Regions from separate parts of the Collinsella sp. AM38-1BH genome, predicted to be linked through region 2. Evidence: riboswitches for the same ligand, from Rfam matches in the RefSeq annotation. Region 2 holds a riboswitch; the other holds the start of a gene.

Region 1 (7,300 bases), on a different contig from region 2:
ACGGGCAGCCGCGGCAAGGGCGGCTCTAACGACGCCGACGCCGAGTATGTGGCCCTCATTCGCGACATCATGGACAAGGCAGGAGTGGACTTCCAGACCTGCGAGCTCGGCCGCGTCAACGCGGGCGGCGGCGGCACCATCGCCTACATCATGGCCAAGTACGGCATGAACGTCATCGATTCCGGCGTTGCCGTCCTGTCCATGCACGCCCTGTGGGAGGTCGCCAACAAGGCCGACATCTACGAGGCCTATCGCGGCTACAAGGCCTTCCTCGAGCGCGCCTAATCCACCCCACCCATAACTTGCGGTGGAATACGGATTGATTTGGTCTTTCAATAGCCCAAACAGACCGTATTCCACCGCAATTTCTTTTTTGGCAGAGGAGAGTCCATGCTGCAGGTCATCATTTCGCCCGCCAAGCAGATGCGCGCGGCCCAAAATGCTTTTGAAGTCCTGGGCATTCCACCCTTTGTGCGCGAGACAGCTCGCCTCCACCGCGCACTGCTAGATATCGAGCGGAATGAAGGCAGCGGCGGCCTGCAGGCGCTGTGGAACGTGAGTGACAAACTGCTGGGACCTTGCCTCAACACCCTGCATGAGTTCGGGCCCATCCTGAAAAACGGCGATCTCGACAATCCCGCACTCGCCCGTCACTTCTCCCCTGCCATCATGTCCTATCACGGCATTCAGTACCAGAGCATGGCACCCGAGGTAATGGATGCCGAACAGCTCGCCTGGCTGCAAAGCCATCTGTGGATCCTCTCCGGCCTCTACGGGTGCGTTCGTCCCTTTCATGCCGTCGAACCGTATCGGCTGGAGATGGGCGCGAAGCTTGTCGTCGACGGTGCCCGAGACCTCTACGCATTTTGGAGCGATAAGCTCGCGCGGGCTATCGCCCCGGCAGGCTCAAACACCACGATCGTCAACCTCGCCAGCGTAGAGTATGCCAAAGCCGTTCTGCCCCACCTCGCGGGCGACGCCACGGCCGTCACATGCCTCTTTGGCGAGGGCATCCGCAACGGGAAGCCCATCCAACGGTCGACCGCCAGCAAAAAGGCGCGCGGCTCCATGGTGCGGTGGATGGCAGAAAACAAGCTCGAGGATGCAAGCGAACTTACCGCATTCAACATCGGCTATCGGCACATCCCCGAGCTTTCAGACAAAAACACCCTGGTTTTCATGAACGCGCAGGCACTATAGGCCCGCCGTTTCCAAACACCCCGTTACTCCGCCAAGCCATCGGCCTTTGCAATCTCGCTCGTCGAGCCATCTTGGTAGGTAATCTTAACGTGCTCTACGTCGGATACCGTAACGCCCGACGGAGGTTCCAGACGCCACTCCGTCAGCGCAATGTCCATGGTCGTGGGCACGTCCCCTTGATCTTTGAGCTTCACCGTCAGCGTTTTGAGCGTCGCATCAAACGTCACGCGTTCGATTTCTTCACCCGGAATAGACCCGCCGCTCAGCTGCAGCTGCACAAACTCGTCGCGCGGATACCAATAGTCGCCCGGTGCGGCAACCGTGTTGCCACCAGAAACTTTCATGGTCATAATCGGCAGGCCCTCGTCGGCTTCAAACCCCCAGGTGGCGCCGCCAGGACCGCCGAACGTCCAAATACAAAAGGCAATCACCAGCACGGCAAGCACCGCAAAACCAATCGCGACCAACCCATGGTGCGCACGGCTTTCCTCGGCCGATACACCCCATTGTGTCTCTCGATATAGATGCTTGTCTTCCATGTACGCCTCCCCACAGGCACGCTCGTTGGCCCAATCGTACCCATTCAGGCTATACTTGAGCCCATTACATAAACGGGGAGCTTGCAGGACAAGACGGCAGGCTGAGACTGGGCGCGCCCGCCCTGACCCGCAAACCTGATATGGGTAATGCCAACGAAGGGAGCCGTGCCAATGAGCGCACAGACCGAGCCCAAGCTCGTCACGCAAATCGACTTCGCCCGCGCCGGGCGGATCACACCGCAGATGAAGGAGGTCGCCGAGCGCGAGCATCGCGACCCCGAGTACATCCGCGAGCGCGTGGCCGACGGCCGCATCTCCATTCCCGCCAACATCGTGCACATCAAAAAGGGCATGCGCGCCTTTGGCGTCGGTGAGGGCCTGTCCACCAAGGTCAACGTGAACCTGGGCATCTCGGGCGACAAGGCCGATGCCGCCGAGGAATGGAAGAAGGTCAAGATCGCCGAGGACTTTGGCGCCGACGCCATCATGGACCTCTCCAACTCGGGCAAGACGCGCCAGTTCCGCCAGCAGCTCATCGACGAGACGCCGCTCATGGTAGGCACCGTCCCCATGTACGACGCCATCGGCTACATGGAAAAGCCGCTGGTCAAGCTCACCAAGGACGACCTGTTCGAAGTCGTGCGCGCGCATGCCGAGGACGGCGTGGACTTTATGACCATCCACTGCGGCATAAACAAGTCGGTCACCAAGACCTTTAAGGAGACCGGCCGCCTGATGAACATCGTGAGCCGTGGCGGCTCACTGCTGTTTGGCTGGATGGAGGTCACCGGTAACGAGAACCCATTCTATGAGTTCTACGACGAGTTGCTCGAGATTTGCCACGAGTACGACGTGACGATTTCGCTCGGCGACTCCTGCCGCCCGGGCTGCCTCTACGACTCCAACGACGCCACCGAGACCGCTGAGATGATCGAGCTGGGCAAGCTGTGCAAGCGCGCTTGGGCCGCCGGCGTCCAGGTCATGGTCGAGGGCCCGGGTCACATGGCGCTCGACGAGATCGCCGCCAACATGAAACTGCAGAAACGCCTGTGCCACAATGCTCCGTTCTATGTGCTCGGGCCGCTGGTGACCGATATCGGCGTGGGTTACGACCACATCACCGCTGCCATCGGCGGCGCCATCTCCGCCAGCTCCGGTGCCGACTTCCTGTGCTACGTGACACCGGCAGAGCACCTATGCCTGCCCAACGCCCAGGATGTGCTCGACGGCCTCATGGCCACCAAGATCGCCGCACACGCCGCCGACATCGCCAAAAAGGTGCCGCACGCCCGCGACATGGACGACAAGATGGGCCAGGCACGCCGCAAGCTTGACTGGGACGCCATGTGGGAGTGCGCGCTCGACCCGGTTACGGGCAAGAAGCGCTACGAGGAGTCCCCCGCCGCCACCGAGGGCACTTGCACCATGTGTGGCAAGATGTGCGCCGTCCGCACCGTCAACAAGATCTTCGAGGGCACCACGATCGACCTCGGCATAGAGGACTAACCCTGTCGCCGCGGCCGCCTCTGGCGGCGAGCTGGTGCCTGTCAATTGTTGACGTGTGAACATTTGCTTGCATTTGCGTAAAGATTGCATCGCCCGCCCGGGTTCGACATAGAGTCGGCCCGGGCATCTTTATAATGCTGGCTTAAAGACCCATTTGATTCCGACCGAACAAGGGAGCGAACATGGATCGTAGTAAGGTACCTGCCGTCCTGTCCATCGCGGGATCCGATTCCAGCGGCGGCGCCGGCATTCAGGCCGACATCAAGACCATCACGGCGCACCGCCTGTATGCCGAGACGGCCATCACCGCCATCACAGCGCAAAACACGCTGGGCGTCACCGCCGTACAGGATATCTCGCCAGATATCGTAGCCGCGCAAATTGACGCCGTTTTTGACGATATCCGCCCGAGCGCCGTCAAGATCGGCATGGTTTCTTCTGTCGAGATTATCGAAGTCATCGCCGACCGCTTGAGCGCCTGGAACGCAACGAACGTGGTCGTCGACCCCGTCATGGTCGCCACCTCGGGCGCGCGGCTGATTGCCGAAGATGCCGCCGAGGCGCTCACCCGCCGCCTGTTCCCGCTGGCGACGGTTATCACGCCCAATATTCCCGAGGCCATGGCCCTGCTCGACTACGAGGTCGACTCCGAGCGCACGCAGCAAAATGCTGCCATGCTCCTCACCCGCCGCTTTGGTTGCGCATCCCTCGTTAAGGGTGGGCATCTTGTCAACGAGGCCAACGATGTACTGGCCGAACCCGCGCCGCTCGATGACGAGGGCAACCATCTGGGAGATCCACTCACCACGTGGTTCCGCCACAAGCGTATCGATACCAATAACACACACGGCACCGGCTGCACGCTCTCGTCCGCCATTGCCTGCGCGCTGGCCCAGGGTATGGATCTTGCCGATGCCGTCAACGCTGGCAAGGCCTACCTGACAGGCGCTCTGGCCGCCGGCCTGAACATGGGCAAAGGCTCCGGCCCCGTCAACCACATGTGGCAGTATTAAGATTCGCAGTCCAAAACCACCGCAAAGGGGACAGGCACCCTTGCGGTGGTTCCCACAAACATCTCGATCTGTAACAGTTAAAGTCCATTTTTCGGCCCACCCGTTACAAATCGAGACATCCAAATTCCACTGAGAAGATAATCTCGATGTGTAACAGTAACTCGGCAAAATCGACCCTAGATGTTACAGATCGAGACAAACGACCGATATCGACCTAAATAATCTTAATCTGTAACATCTAGCCCGTTTTTGGCCTTACAACTGTTACAGATCAAAGCAAACCAACGAAACAAGCCGTCGCAAGGAGAACTATTGTGGTGGTTTGGGGCCGTGCTACTCACCGAGCATCTCTTGGAGCTTGGCCGCCACGGCGTGACCCAGGCTCTCATGGCTTTCGGGCATCATATGCAGATAGTCGATATCGCCCGGCTCGGCAAACTCCGCTGCATTCAAAAAGTCGCAGCCAAACTGCTCGGCTACGTGCGCGTAGTATTCAGCAAAATGCTCCGAGGCCTCGACGGAACGCTCGTCAAAATCGGTCATATATACATCGGCGATCTGCGGCTTGATCTTGATAGGAGCCATCAGCAGAATGCGCGGACAAGGCGCAGCGTCGGTCCACGGAAACGCGCGGACGGCGCGAATCAGCGCCATGGCGCCACGGGCGATATCGGCAGCCGTCACGTTAAAGACCGTCTTGCAGTCGTTGGTGCCCAGCATGATCACAATGGCGTCCAGTGGCTTATGGGCCTCGAGCAGCATCGGCAGCGCGCGGATGCCGTTAAGATTGGTGTCCAGATGGCACATGTCGTCGCGTACCGTCGTGCGGCCGTTGAGGCCTTCTTCAATTACATGCCAGCCCTCGCCTAAGTCACGTTGGGCCACGCCGCACCAGCGCACATCCCGCGCATAGCGCACCGCGGTGCCGTCGCGCATGCCCGCCGGATCGTAACCATAGGTGTTGCTGTCGCCAAAGCATAGAACGTTTTTCATCGTAAGCCCCTCGCTCAGTAAAAAGCCGACGGGAGCAGCCCTCCCGCCGGCTCGACCCATCTGTCAGCACGTACCGATTACAGGTACTTGCGCCAATCGTCCTCGTTCTCATCATCCTCGGTAGCAGCCTGGGCCTGCTCGGCGGCGCGAGCTGCCGCAGCGCGAGCGGCAACCTGGGCATAGGACTCCTCGTTGCGCTCGGGGAAGTTTGCCAGCACGTGCTCGAACTTGGCAAAATCCTCATCCCAGCGCGTAGAAGGCACGGCAAAGAAGACTTGCTTGACCTTAAAGTCGCCCGACGCGAGCTCCTTGCGGAAGAGCTCGGCCACGGCCTCGGCGTCAAAGCCGTTGTTGTCGCAGCCCCAAGCGCCCAGTACGAGCTTCTCGCGACCCAGCTCGTCGCAGATGGCAAGCACAAAGCGAATGCGGTCGCGCAGGGCATCCAGCAGAGCATCGTCGCTCACGCGATACTCCTGGCGGGCGCGCTTAACGTTGGGCGCGGCGGCCACGATCACGTCGGCGTATGCATGCACGTGGTTGCGATCGAAGCGCACCGCAGGCACCACCAGCGCACGGTTTCGGTAAAGCTCGCAGTTGATGTTGCGGCGACGGTTCTCGCCGTACCATTTGCGCTGCTTATCGAGAACGTTGTACAGATACGAATCGGCGCACAGCGTGGCCTCCTGGCCCAGATAACCCTGAATATAGCCACCGCCCGGATTGGTGAACGAGGCAAAGGCGAGCACGGCCATGTCGCAGAACTGCGCATAGCCACGACCGTTGTCCAAGATGGCCTGCGTGGCGGAGGCATCGAGCACGGTGACCTCAGGCAGGGACGCAGCAGGCTCCTCAGCAGGCGCGGACTCAGCTTCGGCGATTTCCTCGGCAGGCTCCTCGACGGGCTCAGGAGCTGCCTCGGTCTCGGGCGCTGCCTCGCTCTCGGGTGCCGCCTCGGTCTCGGCAGCCTCCGCGCCCTCGACGTCCTCGGCAACCTGTTCTTCAGCGGCCACAGCAGTCTGAACCTTGGCCTTCATCGCCGCGACAAAGCCGGCAGGCATACCGTCAAACTCGCGAACACCGGCAAGCGAACGCTCGATATCCTTGGCGCACGCTTCGGACACAGTTGACACGTGACGCTCGGCGGCCTTGGCACGGGCCTCGCGCTTGGGATTGGGCTGACCCGCTCGGTTGGACCTGCGGTTACGGTTCCTGTTGTCGACGTCTGCCATACGTGGCCACCTTTCCTGTCGCTGCCGCTATCGGCTTTTCCCATCCATGATACCCCGCCGCGTACAAAAAAGACGGCCCCGAAGGACCGCCTTTCGCATCGATTTGCCCGCACGGCAAGCACCGCCGCAATTCGCCACTAGTCGCGACGGCCAAGGATGTTCAGGATGCGCAGGAACACGTTGATAATGTCAACGAACAGATTGGACGCCATGAGCACGGCGTTGGGCAGCGTAGGCGGCACCGTCGTGGCAACATAGGTGTCGTAGCCAATAAAGCCGGCGAACACCACGATCACGATCAGGTCGGTGATGGACTGCGAGACGCCCATGAACATCAGCACGATCTCAACCAGAACAGTGGCGAGCAGAATGCCAAAACCGATGCCATATACGCGCTGGAAAAACTTGGGGAAGGTCACGCCCAGCGCGCCAAAGACAAAGGTGATGGCGGCCGTGGCGATAAAAGCGGTGTTGATGGTGGGCAGGTCGTAGTTGGCAAGGCCAAACGACGCGGTCAGGCCAAAGGTACTCGCAAAGATTACGTAGCCCACAAGGGACAGGCCCACGGACTGCTTGCTGGCGGCGGCCGACATCATGACCATGCCGACGATGGTCAAAATAAACGAGCCAAAGACCAGCGGCAAGGCTGCGCCGCTCATCATCATGCGCGCAAACGACATGGTGCTCGTAAAGTAGGCGCCGGCGCCCATGGCGCAAAAGCCCAAGAAAATCAGGGCAGACATGACAAGGTTGTACGCGCGCGGCGACATCTCCTTGGCACGGCTTGCACCGGTCTCGATGGGGCCGTTCTGATAGCCCT
Region 2 (7,300 bases):
GTTGACCAGCATGCGCTGCGTTCCGAGGCCTGTGGCAGCGTCGACGGTTTCGGCAAGTGAGTGGTTGACGAGCTCGCCGACATAGAGCGAGGGGACATTTCCGTCGCCGTCGATACGAAACCCGCGAGCACGGCAAAGGACGTAGTCGCCGACGGCGTTGCGCACACGATACTGCATGACGCGACGGTGCTTGGTGCCGTTGTAGACTTGGTCGATGTCGTTGATGCAGGCCTCAAGGTCGTCGGGATGGACGCGCGTTTTCCAGTAATCGCGACAGTTGTCTATGTGCTCCGAGGGAAGGCCAAGATCGCGCAAGGCACCTTGTGACCAAAGGGTGCGATGTTTGTCCAAGTTCTCGATAAAGAAATAACGGCCCTCGTTGAGCATCGAAAAGGCGTCAAAAATACGATCGCTTATTTCGAAGTCGTCGGCGTGGACTTGCGTGATATTGCGTCGATCGAGGTGCATGGCATGACGTAGCTTGTAGTCGTACATGCGATGGTCGGCATCGAGCGTCATGCGATTGGAAGCTTCGCCCAGGGCGGGGTCGGCATGTGACACTCCGTAGCTAAACGAGTGGGGCATCTCGGAATCGTTGTTTTTGAGCAGAACCGTTCGGCAGTGTTTCAGACGTTCGGCGAGGTCGTCCTCGGTTGCAATCGTAGATAGGATGGCAAACTCGTCGCCGCCTATGCGAAACGCCGCTTCGCCCACCTTCATATACAGCTTAAGATAGAGACTTACCTGCAAGATATAGCGGTTGCCCTCGTCATGCCCAAAGACGTCGTTGCAGTGCTTGAGATTGTCGATATCGATGAACGCCATGGTAACGGGGGCGTCCTGCTCCCAGAGCTCCTCGAGGGAACGGGCAAAGCCGCCACGGTTGCCAAGCCCGGTAAGCTGGTCGGTAAAGGCAGTCCTGATCAGATCCTCCTGCCGTTCGAGAAGGTCGCGGACGGTCTTTTCGAGCGTTTCGGTGTAATTGCTGACAGTTTCCATGTTCTAAGCGACTTTCTGAGGTCGGGGCGGATTGCGTCGGGCGAGCTCGTTGTGTACACGCGTCGTTGCTCAGCGCTTTGCATGTATCCAGGCCCCCGCCTTGCCGCGTTGTTGAGTTAATTTGTCGGCTAATGTTCGCTGTTGATAACAGCTGAGTAGTGTAAACAATAGTGCACAATTATATATGGGTGCACATGCTGTGGGCGGCTATTATTCGACAAGCGGTAGCGCGACGATGCGATGTTCGATAAAAATGCGACTGGGACGATATATGTTGACGGGTATACTTGTCCCGTTTTAAAACGCAGGAACGGAGATGGTCGCATGGCACAGTCAAATATGACGCGCACGGTGGGGCTGGCGCTCGAGGGAGGCGGCTACCGCGGTATGTATACGGCGGGCGTGCTCGACGTTTGGATGGAGCACGGTTTGACCTGCGACCATATGGTGGGCGTCTCGGCGGGCGCGGCGTTTGGCTACAACTTTAAATCGCGCCAGATCGGCCGCGCCATTCGCTATAACAAGGCCTATTGCGCCGACAAGCGCTATGCGAGCGTGACCAGCTGGCTGCGAACCGGCGATATGTACAATGCCGACTTTGCTTATCACGAGGTGCCTATCGAGCGCGATCCTATCGACTTAGAGGCGTATCGCACCTGTCCCATGCGATTTACGTGCGTGTGTACCGATATCGAGACGGGCAAGGCCGTCTATCACGATCTGCCGTATGGCGACGAGCGCGATATCGAGTGGATTCGGGCGTCGTCGGCAATTCCCGTGGCGACGCGTCCCGTTGCTATTGACGGGCATAAGTATCTGGATGGTGGCGTGGCTGATTCTATTCCCAGCGCGTGGCTGTTTGCGCAGGGGTATGACCGCAATATCGTGGTACTCACGCAGCCGGCGGGCTTTGTGAAGCAGCCCAACAGCGTGATGCCCATGCTGCGGCGCGTGTTCCGTCACTATCCGGAGTTTGTCGCAGCGCTTGAGCATCGGCATGAGGTCTACAATGCCACGCTCGATGACCTGGCACGTCGCGAGGCTGCCGGCGAGATCTTTGTGGTGCGTCCGAGCGAATCGGTGAAGGTGCCGTCGCTGTGTCGCGAGCCCGATGAACTTGAGCGCATCTACCAGATTGGTCGCCGCGATGCGGAGGCGACCTTGCCGGCACTGGAGGCATATCTGGCAGGGTAGAGGCTGCTGCCGCCATCTCGGCGGAAAGCACATCCCGGAATGGAGGCTCAAACTGGGATGCGCTTTCCATTGCTGAAGATATGAGGCTGCGAATCAGCTGCTCGGCCTAGACTTACGCCTGCTGCCAGGTGTCGACGAGCTCCTTGGCCGCGGCGTAGGGGTCATCGGCGCTGCAGACGGCGCTCACCACGAAAAAGCCGTCGACGCCGGTGGCCTTGAGCTGTGGCAGGTCGGCCGTCTTGACGCCGCCGCCCACCACGATGGGCACGGGGCTTGCCGCGTGGAGGGCGGCCAGGTCCTCAAAGCTCTTGGTGATGATAGAGCCGTCGGCCGCGCGTCCGCAGTCGCGCTTGGTCTCGGTCTCGTGGAGTGGGCCGATGCCCAGGTAGTCGACTAGGCTCATGTCGGCGGTCTTGACGTACTCGAGCATCTCCTCGCAACGGGCGGAAAGGCCCACGATGGCGTTGGGCCCCAGCAGCTTGCGACAGACCTCGACGGGAATGTCGCTCTGACCCACGTGCACGCCGTCGACAGCAATGCCCTGCTCGCGCGCGGCGAGTACGCAGTCCAGGCGGTCGTCAATCAGCAAAGCGACCTGACCGGTCTTGCCGGCCTGTGCGATTGCCTGCGCGGCGTCGCCGGTCAGCGCAATGATCTCGCGGGCGCTTGCCACCTTGGAGCGCACCTGGATGCAGGTAAAGCCGGCGTCGAGTGCCTGGGCCACCACATCGCCCACGGGGCGCCCGAGCGTGTTTTCGGGGCCGAGCACCAGATAGGCCGAGATATCAAGGTTGTCGCGGATACTCATCGTGTTTCCTCCTGCTTTTTGATCTGAGCTTCCATGCGCTCGAGCTTGCCGGTCATGGTGTCGGTAAATCCGGGTCGAATATCGGCTTTGAGCACGACTTCGGTGCGGATGCCCTTGCTCGCCAACACAAAGGTTGCGTCGCGCACGACCTGCATGACCTCGTCCCAGTCGCCCTCGATCTCGGTGAACATCGAGGTGGTGCGGTTGGGAAGGCCGCTCTCGCGAATGACGCGCACGACCTCGGCGACCTCGGCGGACAGCTCATCGCCGGTGCCGCACGGGGCGATGGCCACGGCGACGAGCGTATTCATGCCGGCATCGGTTGCGGGCTCGGACATGGCCTATGCCTCCTCGAGGTCGAGCTGGTTGTTGGCGATGTCCTGGGCGGTTGCGCGGTAGAGCTCGTCGATAAAGGCGACCTTAAAGCTTGCCGGGGCGTCGGCGACAGCGGCGGCACGCGAGCCGGCAACGTTGTAGACGGCGGTGCCGCAGACGGCGGCCGTAAACGGGTCGGCAGCGCAGGCGTACACAGCCAGCACGCCGCCTTGCGAGCAGCCGCAACCGGTGATCTTGGACATGAGCGGGCTGCCGCCGTGGGACTTGGCCACGGTCATGCCGTCGGTGATCAGGTCGACTTCGCCCGAGACCACAACGGCGCCGCCGGTGTAGCGGGCGAGCGCCACGGCGGCATCGCGGGCGGCGTCGACCGTGTCGGTGGTATCGACACCGCGCACGCGGCTCAGATCGGCCGCCTCGCCCTCAAGACCCCACAGGCCGGCGAGCGCGATGATCTCGGAGGCGTTGCCGCGCACGATGGCGGGCTTGTACTGCTTAAGCTCGTTTACCAACTGGGTGCGCAGACTGCCGATGCCCAGACCCACCGGATCGAGCACCCAGGGCTTGCCGGCGTCGTGTGCCGCCTTGGCCGCGCGGGGAATCGTCTGCTCGTAGATGGGGAAGAGCGTGCCCATATTGAGATAGATGGCGCCGCCGCCGGCAACGAGCGCCTCGCCCTCGTCGGGAAGATAGACCATGGCGGCCGATCCACCCACAGCGAGCTGCGCGTTGGCGACAAAGTCGATCGTCACCGTGTTGGTGATGGAGCCGGCCATCGGATTGGTGGTGCGAATCTCCTCCACGGCCTTGACCATATGTTGCTTAAGCTGTTCCGAATCAATCACTGCACATGCCTCCTTGGCATAGAAAAGGGGCGCTGTGCATAGACAGCGCCCCTGTAAAGGCGGCATGCTCCCTACGCCAGCATTAACTGACAGGTTCAAAGGATTGGGCCCCATGCCCTCTCAGCCTTGTGGTTTGCACCGCCGGCACTCCCGCATCGAATCTGTTGTTCCCTATACTAGCGCACCTGCCAAAAAGGGACAGGTTTATTTTGGCAGGTAACAACTGGGACTTTGCGTTTTCCCAGATGAAACCTGCCGAAATAAACCTGTCCCTTTTTGGCAGGTCGGTACAATAGATGGGATTAAGAATGACCGAGGGGACTCTATGATCAAACTTGTGCTGACCGATATGGACGATACACTGATTCCAGCCGGGCATGACGGCGCCAGCGACTACGCCATTGAGGGTATTCATGCCATGCAGGCGGCGGGTTTGCACTTTGGGCCGGTTTCGGGTCGTCAGCCGTCCGCGATGGGCTGGATGTTCAAAAACCGTTCCGGGTGTTATTCGACCGGTGCGTTCTGTAACGGCCAGGTGATGTTTGTTGACGGCGAAGTAGTCGCCTCGCGCGCAATCGACAACGATGCTCTGATGCGTTTGGCCGACTATCTGGAGCAAGAGACCGACGATACATTTCTAAAAGTCTACAGCCTGGGCGATGACTTTTGGGGCAACGATGCCCATTGTGTGACGAGTGACCCCGAGCGCGTTCGTCGCGCCATGGAGTCGGGCGGCAACGCGTGGCTCAAAGGCGAAGAGGCCCCATGTCGTCCCGTCGTCGATGACGCGTCGGTGTTTAAGGCGAATATCTGGAGTGCCCGTTCGCGTGAGGAGCTCGCGGAGCTACGTGAGCGCGTTGCCGCTGAGGTGCCGGAACTCTCGCTTGTGTTTCCCAACAACCGAGTGCGCCTGTTCGACATCCTTCCGGCTGGTTGGGACAAGGGCTGCGCTGCGCTGGAGCTGGCGCGCGCTTTGGGCCTGACGCCCGACGAGGTGGCCGTATTCGGCGATTCTGATAACGATTTGCCCATGATCGATGCCGTTCCTAACTCCGTTGCAGTCGCCAATGCCAACGAGGCCGTCACGGCTGCCGCACGCTGGCATATTGGCGCTGCGGCAGATGATGCGGTTGCCGGGGCTCTGCATCAGATTGCCGCCTGCGCCGCGACGGGGGAGATGCCGTCGTTTATGCGTCAAATGGACGCGGCAGGTTTTGGCGTCACGAACGTCTAGGGAGAAGGCTATGAAGCTCCAGCAGCTCAGATATGTTGTTAAGGTTGCCGAATGCGGTAGCATCACCGAGGCCTCGCGCCGGCTCTTTGTGTCGCAGCCCTCGATTACCGCGTCGATTCGCGATCTCGAAAACGAGATGGGTGTGCATATCTTTGAGCGCACCAACAAGGGCGTCATTGTGTCCGAGGAAGGCGAGACCTTCTTGGGCTACGCGCGCCAGGTGCTCGACCAGGCCGACCTGCTCGAGGGCAAGTACAAAGGCACGTCCGAGCAGGTGCCGCACTTTAGTGTGAGCTGCCAGCATTATTCCTTTGCCGTTAATGCGTTTGTCGATGTGATCCGCGAGTTCGATGCCGCGCGCTACGACTTTACCCTGCGCGAGGAGCAGACCCACGAAATTATCGAGGATGTCGCGCATATGAAAAGCGAACTCGGCATCCTGTATCTGTCGGAGCACAATCGCGAGGTCATCGAGCGCATGCTTGCCGCCAACGAGCTCGTGTTCGAAGGGCTCTTCTGCGCCACGCCGCATGTCTTCGTCTGCGCCGACCATCCGCTGGCGGGCCGCTCCAGCGTGACGCTCGAGGATCTGGAAGACTACCCGTTCCTGTCCTACGAGCAGGGCAGCTACAACTCGTTTTACTATTCCGAGGAGCTGACCTCGACGTTCGAGCGTCGCAAAAATATCCGCGTGCGCGACCGTGCGACGTTGTTCAATTTGGCCATGGGCCTCAACGGCTACACGGTATGCTCGGGCGTGATCAGCCACGAGCTCAACGGCCCCGGCATTATCTCGATTCCGCTCGACGTGGACGAGTACATGGAGATTGGCATCATCACGCGCAAGAACACGACGCTCACGCGCTACGGTCGGGCCTATATCGACGCGATTCGTCAGCATATCTAGGCTGCTGTGCTCCGCACGGTTCAAGTCTCTTTATGACAGTCCAGACTGATATAGGAAGCATCTATATCAAACTGTTATAAACGTATATTTTACGATGACCATATGAGCGCTCATACTCTGTCCCAGTAAAGCAACCAATGCAAAGGGAGATATCTATGAGCACTTCGATTCAACCGAACGCGCCGTTTCGTGCCGATATCGTCGGCAGTTTTCTTCGTCCGCAGGCTGTAAAGGATGCCCGTGCCGCCTATGTCGCGGGTAAACTCGACGCTTCCGGCCTTAAGGCCGTCGAGGACGAGGCCATCCGCGACTTAGTGGCCAAGCAGAAGGCCGCCGGCCTGCAGGTGATCACCGATGGCGAGTTCCGCCGCAGTTACTGGCACCTCGATTTTATGTGGGGCCTTAACGGCATTGAGCGCCGCACCTCACGCACGGGTTATATGTTCCATGACGAGGAGACGACGGCCGACACCGCCGTGGTTACCGGTCCCATTAGCGGCGAGAACCACCCGTTCGTCGAGCATTTTAAGTTTGTCAAGGCGCTTGAGGGGGAGGGCCAGGTCGCGCGTCAAACCATTCCGGCGCCGATCCAGACGTTCTCGGAGGTTACGCTCGACCGCTGCGATGGACAGCAGGAGAGTCTGCGCGCCGTCTACAAGACCGATGAGGAACTTGCCGACGCCATTGCAGCCGCTTATCGCACGGTGATCGCCGACCTGTATGCCGCGGGCTGCCGCAACATCCAATTTGATGACTGCACCTGGGGCATCTATTGCGATACGGACTTTGTGTCCAAGACTGGCATGAGCCCGGTTGACCTGCAAAAGGTGAGCGAGCTGGGCGTGGCGCTCAACAATGCTGCCATCGCGGGCAAGCCCGACGATCTGGTTATCAACACGCATGTGTGCCGCGGCAACTATCACTCCACGTATGCCTTCGAGGGTGGTTACGATCCCATTGCGCCGTACCTGTTCGCA

The links. Region 2 has a riboswitch for thiamine pyrophosphate ahead of thiM (hydroxyethylthiazole kinase). Riboswitches for the same ligand answer to the same signal wherever they lie in the genome.
Region 1: it holds a riboswitch for thiamine pyrophosphate, as region 2 does, so the genes downstream of both, thiC (phosphomethylpyrimidine synthase ThiC) here and thiM (hydroxyethylthiazole kinase) in region 2, are expected to answer to the same signal.

The regions. Positions count from the first base shown of each region.
Region 1 covers NZ_QSHC01000003.1:108,809-116,108, forward strand. The annotation lists gene DW870_RS02605 (aminopeptidase) at 1-285, shown strand, start outside; gene DW870_RS02610 (YaaA family protein) at 391-1,200, shown strand; gene DW870_RS02615 (hypothetical protein) at 1,224-1,739, opposite strand; TPP riboswitch at 1,803-1,918, shown strand; gene thiC (phosphomethylpyrimidine synthase ThiC) at 1,911-3,245, shown strand; gene thiD (bifunctional hydroxymethylpyrimidine kinase/phosphomethylpyrimidine kinase) at 3,428-4,258, shown strand; gene DW870_RS02630 (SGNH/GDSL hydrolase family protein) at 4,592-5,251, opposite strand; gene DW870_RS02635 (TIGR02452 family protein) at 5,329-6,480, opposite strand; gene DW870_RS02640 (Bax inhibitor-1 family protein) at 6,618-7,300, opposite strand, start outside.
Region 2 covers NZ_QSHC01000008.1:79,666-86,965, forward strand. The annotation lists gene DW870_RS05000 (EAL domain-containing protein) at 1-999, opposite strand, end outside; gene DW870_RS05005 (patatin family protein) at 1,324-2,193, shown strand; gene DW870_RS05010 (thiamine phosphate synthase) at 2,306-3,001, opposite strand; gene DW870_RS05015 (thiamine-binding protein) at 2,998-3,339, opposite strand; gene thiM (hydroxyethylthiazole kinase) at 3,343-4,182, opposite strand; TPP riboswitch at 4,234-4,344, opposite strand; gene DW870_RS05025 (HAD-IIB family hydrolase) at 4,508-5,416, shown strand; gene DW870_RS05030 (LysR family transcriptional regulator) at 5,427-6,323, shown strand; gene DW870_RS05035 (5-methyltetrahydropteroyltriglutamate--homocysteine S-methyltransferase) at 6,479-7,300, shown strand, end outside.